Regions from separate parts of the Peribacillus sp. NPDC046944 genome, predicted to be linked through region 3. Evidence: riboswitches for the same ligand, from Rfam matches in the RefSeq annotation. Region 3 holds a riboswitch; each other region holds the start of a gene.
The links. Region 3 has a riboswitch for S-adenosylmethionine ahead of ACQKIC_RS17020 (methionine biosynthesis PLP-dependent protein). Riboswitches for the same ligand answer to the same signal wherever they lie in the genome.

Region 1 (2,268 bases), on a different contig from region 3:
CTTCAAGACTGGATTGCTACATCTGAGTTAGAATTCACGCAAAGCCAACAGTTCATGGATGAGATGAGCGCAGGCTTCAATGAGCTATATAAAGAAGAACGTATTGTACTGGCCGGGGACTTCCGGGTCTTGGATGACTGGCGCCGTGATGCGGACCGGATGACAAGCAGCATCCGAATAGAAAATGTAAACATATTACTAAGAAGGACCCCATCTCAGTTGATTCTTAAGGGAGCCGGGAAGCTATTTGGTGCGATTCCGCAAAATAAAGCGAATATGTACAATCGATATAAGAAGTTCTTGGAAAATGAAGACTTCCAGGATGTTGCCGATATGATCAGTGACAGATTCCTTACTCAGTTTGGATTGTTCGAAAAATCCTTGGAACGTGACATATCCCTGTTCTACCGCAGTCCATTTGCCATCCTTGAAAAAAATATCGAACAGACGAAAGCCGAAATCAAAGAACAGCAGGCTACATTGGAACATATGAGACAAAATCCTGAAGTCTACCGTGATCCGATTACCCTGTTCGAAGTGAAACTACGCCAATTCGAACGCCTTGAAAAAATCGAGAAAAGACGCCTGGCGAAACTGCAAGGAAAATAAAACATTTAAAAAATTCTAAAAACTATTGACTTAATGACTATATCCCTATAAAGTGGTACTTATCATAACGAAACGTAACACATTATATTCTCTTATCAAGAGTGGCGGAGGGACTGGCCCTACGATGCCCAGCAACCGTTCCAATTAGGAATTGGTGCTAAATCCTGCAAAACAGAAATGTTTTGACAGATAAGAGAGGGATAAGTCTGCAAACCAGCTGATTAAACCTCTCTATTTTAGAGAGGTTTTTATTTTGTGTTTATGCCGAGCTAACAGATAAGAATAATGTAAAAAATAGGGGGAATTAAAATGGGAAGATCAATTTTAAAAGGAGCTTTCGTTTCAGTCATCGCTTCGGCGTTGCTTTTGACGGGGTGTTCTTCGGGACAAAGTACAGGGGAAGCGAAAAAAGAGGAAAAGGTATCTTTTGAAAATGTTCCAGAGCGATTTGCGAAAGGCGAGGGAGCTAAAATTAAAGTCATTCGTAAAATTGGCGGCGATGATCACACGGCCCAATACTTAGCAGGGGCGCAAGAAGAAGGAGAAGCACTTGGCTTCCAAGTAGATACTTTTACGGCCAATGGCGATACGGCTAAATTCCATGACGCCATCGCTCAGGCTCTGGAGGAAGACTATGATGGCTATATCATTTCCCATGGTGATGATGCAGCGACAGTGAATGACGTACAAAAGTTGGTTGATGCAGGGAAAAGCGTAGTCACATTCGATTCCATCGGCGATTTAACGAAAATTGATGGGGTAACAGTAACCTCACAAGATGACGAAGCATTGGCAACTCTTGCTTTTGACAAATTGATTGAAGAGCAAAAAGGCGAAGCGAACATTGCATACCTTTGGGTAGATGGTTTCCCTCCTATGGTGAGAAGAAATGCCGTGTATCAAGAAAAGCTGAAAGAAAATCCTGGCATTCATGAAATTGAAAGATTCGGAGTGGCATCTTCAGATACTTCGGTCCAGACGCAAAACGCGGTATCGGCGATGTTGAACAAGTATCCAAAAGGTAAAATAGACGCAATTTTCGCAACATGGGATGCATTCGCTATCGGAGCAGCGCGTGCGATAAAAGAAGCGGGGCGCGATGAAGTGAAAATCTATGGTATTGACGTGTCCAATGCCGACCTTCAGGAGATTCAAACAAAAGGAAGCTCATGGTCGTATACCGCAGCGGTTGATCCGAAGTTGATTGGTGCAGTGAATATGAGACTGCTAGCGAAAAAACTAGCGGGGGAAGAAACGCCGCAAACCTATGATTTAGAAGCATCATTGATATCTCAAAAACAGCTTCAATCATCGAAGGACGCTGTCAACATGACCAATCTATCCGGCATTGTTCAAGGCTGGGGAGTATCAACGGAATTTGAAGAAGACTGGATGAAAGTATTGAAAGAACATTATAAGAAGTAACGATCAGAATCAGTAGACACTCTCTTTCAAGTTGAAGAGAGTGTCTGTTTAATGGGAGGGATTGGACATGGGCATTCAACTAGAAATGAAACAGATATCGATTGAGTTTCCAGGTGTAAAAGCGCTTAGTGAAGTTAATTTTTCAGTACAGTCGGGAACAGCACATGCATTGGTCGGCGCAAATGGAGCAGGGAAATCGACGCTAATGAAAGTCTTATCAGGAGCTCATGTCCA
Region 2 (2,268 bases), on a different contig from region 3:
ATCCCTATAAAAAAGGTCGCTACAACTGAAATACTTGTCATATACAGCGTTTCTTTCGTCGCTTCTATGATGTCTTCCCAATCTACATTCGGCAATAATTCTTCAAGCATGAGTAATCACCTCCACGCCTACCTGCTGTGCTTTTATGAATTCGATTGCGCGGAGCATTTCATCTTCACTGCCATCAAGGTGGATGAACAATGTTCCATATGAGCCGCTTCTCGTTTGTGATATCTTCCCCTGGACAATGTTCACATCCAACTCAAAATTACGTACCAATTTTGTGATCAACGGGCTTTCTGCATGATCCCCCACGAATGTCAGTTGAATCACTTTTCCTGCTGGATACCGTTCAAACAAATGCTCCATCGTTTCTTTTGTCTCTTCTGGTTCCGTCACCTGCTGAACAAAACGCTTAGTCATCTGTTCTTTAGGGTTTCTGAATACTTCCAGGACAGCTCCCTGTTCGACTACCCGTCCACTTTCCATCACAGCCACTCGATTGCAAATCTTCCGAATGACATGCATCTCATGTGTAATCAAGACAATGGTTAAACCAAGGCGTTGATTTATATCCACAAGCAATTCCAGGATGGAATCGGTTGTCTGGGGATCTAGAGCGGACGTGGCCTCATCACACAAAAGCACTTTCGGGTTATTGGCAAGAGCCCTCGCTATTCCCACCCTTTGCTTCTGTCCACCACTTAGCTGCGATGGATACGCTTTTTCTCTTCCTTCCAATCCAACTAACTTAATGAGTTCATTGACGCGCTTGATGCGTTCTTGCTTGGAGATGCCCGCAATTTCCAGAGGAAAGGATATATTTTCTTGAACGGTCCTTGACCACAAGAGATTAAAATGCTGAAAAATCATGCTAATCTCTTGACGGGCTTTACGAAGCTTAGACCCTTTAATTGTTGAAACTTCATTTCCCGCAACGTTCACGGAGCCCTCAGTAGGCCGTTCCAACCCATTCAGCATACGTATGAGCGTACTCTTGCCAGCCCCACTGTATCCGATGACTCCGAAAATCTCGCCTTTATTTATTTCTAAATTCACACTATTCACGGCATGAATCGTTTCGCTATTTGCTTTTCCTGTTCGAAAAAGTTTACTGACGTTTGACAATGTAATCATGTATGCTCACCTCTTTATCCAATTAAGCCTATGAATTTAGTCGATTTATTTTTATGGCCTCCTGATGAATCTATCCCTCTATGATTCAAAGAAAATAGAAAAAGCCCTTCTGCATGAGCAGAAAGGCAGGGAAAAGCAGGCCTTCCTCTCATCTCCCAAAGCCTCTACGCTTTGTGTGAATTGGCACCTTTCCAAGGAAAATCCTTGTCGGTTGCCGGGTTTCAACGGGCACATCCCTCCACCTCTCTTGATAAGAGCTATATATGGACTATTCTTTTTTGTCTTAACATTCACTTTACTATGTCTGAAATTTTAACACAGATAAAAAAGGAGTGCAATGTAAAATCCTAGGGTGTACCTGTTTCTCCATTAAACTCTTTGAGAATTCACTGACACGATATTCGTCGCTTTTTCAATCGCTTGCTCTAGATCTTCAAGTAAATCGTCTACATTTTCAATACCGATTGAAAGGCGAACCTGGTCGGCACTGACACCGGCCTTGACCAGTCCTGCATCATTCAATTGCTGGTGAGTTGTACTTGCTGGGTGGATGATTAGGCTTTTAGCATCCCCGACATTGGCGACATGCGACCATAACTCAACCGAATTGATGAGTGTGGAACCTGCTTCACGTCCCCCCTTAATTCCAAACGTCACCACAGATCCGGCTCCCTTAGGCAAGTATTTATCTGCAAGGGCTTTATCGGGATGATCATCGTTACCCGGATAAGAAACCCATGAGACTGCCGGATGGTTCTCCAAGTATTGAATGACTGTCCTCGTATTCAACAGGTGTTCCTTCATCCTGACATGGAGCGTTTCCAGGCCAAGCGTGAACTGGAATGCACTTTGAGCACTTAACGTCGGTCCCAAATCCCGAAGCAATTGCACACGCGCTTTCGTAATAAAGGCAGCAGGCCCTACCGCTTCGGAATAGACAAGTCCATCGTAACTAGGGTCAGGTTCCGTAAAGCCTGGATAATTAGGCGAATTCCAATCGAATTTACCACCGTCGATGATGACTCCCCCTAATGTCGTACCATTACCCAATAGCCACTTTGTAGCTGAATGGATGACAATATCCGCCCCAAAGTCAATTGGTCGGCACAGATACGGCGTTGCGAAAGTGTT
Region 3 (2,268 bases):
ATCGGCATGTGTCTGTGTCGCCGGATACGTGATGAAGCTTTCGACGCCACCAAGGCTTTCGGCAAATGAAATCAATGAAAGGGACTGTAGAAATGGGTTGACCACCGTTTCATCATTGACCCGGAATGAAATCATGCCGCCACGACCAGGATAGAGAACATCCGTTACACTTTCATGTTCCGTCAAATAATCAACGATAACCTTGGCGTTCTTTTCATGACGCTCCATTCTCAGTGCCAAGGTTTTCATCCCGCGCATCAACAGCCACGAATCAAATGGGCTCAATACCGCACCCATACCATTATGGTGGAAAGCAAGGGACTCACATAACTCGGCGCCTTTTGCCACAATCAAGCCGGCCAACACGTCATTATGGCCACCTAGATATTTCGTTGCACTGTGAATCACGATGTCAGCACCAAGTAAGAGGGGCTGTTGGATGATCGGCGTGTAAAAAGTATTGTCAACAATCAATAGTAAATTGTATTGTTTGGCAAGAGCGGCGACGGCTGGAATGTCCGTTTGCTGCATAAGAGGGTTTGTGGGAGTTTCAATAAAGATGGCCTTTGTTTGAGGGGTGATTGCTTTTTCAATATCCTCCAGGCAACATGTATTGACATATTCGCATTGTAGCCCCCATTTTTTAAAGCCATGCTCTAATAAACGATATGTACCGCCATATAAATCTTCGCTACTGATCCATGCATCCCCTGATTTGAATAAGGAAAGGATGGTGGCAATGGCAGCCATTCCCGAGCTACATGCATATCCTTGATCGCCATGTTCTAGTTTGGCGATCGATTGCTCCAATAGCTGGCGTGTAGGGTTTCCTGTTCGTGTATAGTCGAATCCTGTTGATTGACCAATTCCTTCGTGACGGAAAGCCGTCGAGAAGTAAACGGGCGGATTGACCGTTCCTGTCGCCGTTTCACTGCGGTTTCCAAGCTGAGCAAGATAGGTTTCTGTTTTGTACATAATTTTTCACTGCTCCTTTTAGTTAAATAAAATAAAAAAAGTCTTCTTTAAGAAGAAGACTTGAATAAGTAGGATAGAGTCATTCTTCTTATCTTCCAAGTTACACAAACTTGTGGAATTAGCACCTTTTCATTGGTTTGAAACAAATGAAGGTTGCTGAGGTGTCATAGGGCCATTCCCTCTACCTCTCTCGATAAGAGTTTTGATTATTCAATTTCTTTTGAATTTACTATAAATATAGGATTCTGTCAAGGACATTCCTAATAGACGGTTATTTGGGACTAGCTATTATGGAACATGTATCAGATTTATCATTATAAAATTACGAATTCAACAGAGTAATAGAACCGGATTCAGATTAAACGGACTTTTCTGAAGGAAAAGGTCATTTGTGTTCCGTTTTTTTTGCTTTACAATAATAATGTTTGTACAATATATAGGGGATCATATAAAACGTCATTATTCATTACATATACATATTGTTTCTCAGTGGATAGTGCGAATATAGGAGGAGAACACATGGAATTTAGAATCGAACGAGATACAATGGGGGAAGTAAAAGTTCCTGCTGATAAGTACTGGGGTGCACAAACGGAAAGAAGCCGTAATAACTTCAAAATCGGTTATGAAAAAATGCCGATTGAATTAGTCCATGCATTTGCTTACGTAAAACAAGCGGCAGCAAAAGTGAACTTTGAACTTGGCGATCTTTCAGAAGTGAAGAAGGATGCCATCGTTAAAATTTGTGGTGAAATCCTTGAAGGTACGCTTGACGAACATTTCCCACTTGTCGTCTGGCAAACTGGTAGCGGCACACAAAGTAATATGAACGTGAATGAAGTGGTCGCAAACAAAGGGAATAAATGGTTAGAGGAAAAAGGCGAAACTGAGATGCTTCACCCGAATGATGATGTTAACAAAGCGCAAAGCTCTAACGATACATTCCCGACAGCCATGCATATCGCAGCTTATATGGAAGTTGCCGAAAAATTGGTACCGGCCATTAAAGTGCTTCGTGACACATTCGAAGCCAAAGAAAAAGAATTCTGGGATGTCGTGAAAATTGGACGGACCCATCTTCAGGATGCGACACCACTAACTCTTGGCCAAGAAATCTCCGGTTGGAAAGCAATGCTTGATAAAGATTTGGCGATGATCGAAGAAAGTAGCCAAAAATTATTGAACCTTGCATTGGGCGGTACGGCTGTTGGGACTGGAATCAATACGAAAAAAGAATTCCCGGCACTTTCTGCTAAACAAATCGCAGCGGATACAGGACATTCATTTGTCACA

Region 1: another riboswitch for S-adenosylmethionine. It lies ahead of ACQKIC_RS04505 (sugar ABC transporter substrate-binding protein); the one in region 3 lies ahead of ACQKIC_RS17020 (methionine biosynthesis PLP-dependent protein).
Region 2: another riboswitch for S-adenosylmethionine. It lies ahead of ACQKIC_RS12955 (methionine ABC transporter ATP-binding protein); the one in region 3 lies ahead of ACQKIC_RS17020 (methionine biosynthesis PLP-dependent protein).

Annotation. Positions count from the first base shown of each region.
Region 1 is NZ_JBNNML010000002.1:314,707-316,974, forward strand. It holds gene ACQKIC_RS04500 (GTP-binding protein) at 1-609, shown strand, start outside; SAM riboswitch class I at 699-805, shown strand; gene ACQKIC_RS04505 (sugar ABC transporter substrate-binding protein) at 919-2,034, shown strand; gene ACQKIC_RS04510 (sugar ABC transporter ATP-binding protein) at 2,102-2,268, shown strand, end outside.
Region 2 is NZ_JBNNML010000006.1:142,705-144,972, forward strand. It holds gene ACQKIC_RS12950 (methionine ABC transporter permease) at 1-110, opposite strand, end outside; gene ACQKIC_RS12955 (methionine ABC transporter ATP-binding protein) at 103-1,137, opposite strand; SAM riboswitch class I at 1,283-1,394, opposite strand; gene ACQKIC_RS12960 (O-acetylhomoserine aminocarboxypropyltransferase/cysteine synthase family protein) at 1,507-2,268, opposite strand, start outside.
Region 3 is NZ_JBNNML010000010.1:51,317-53,584, reverse strand. It holds gene ACQKIC_RS17020 (methionine biosynthesis PLP-dependent protein) at 1-975, opposite strand, end outside; SAM riboswitch class I at 1,061-1,175, opposite strand; gene fumC (class II fumarate hydratase) at 1,495-2,268, shown strand, end outside.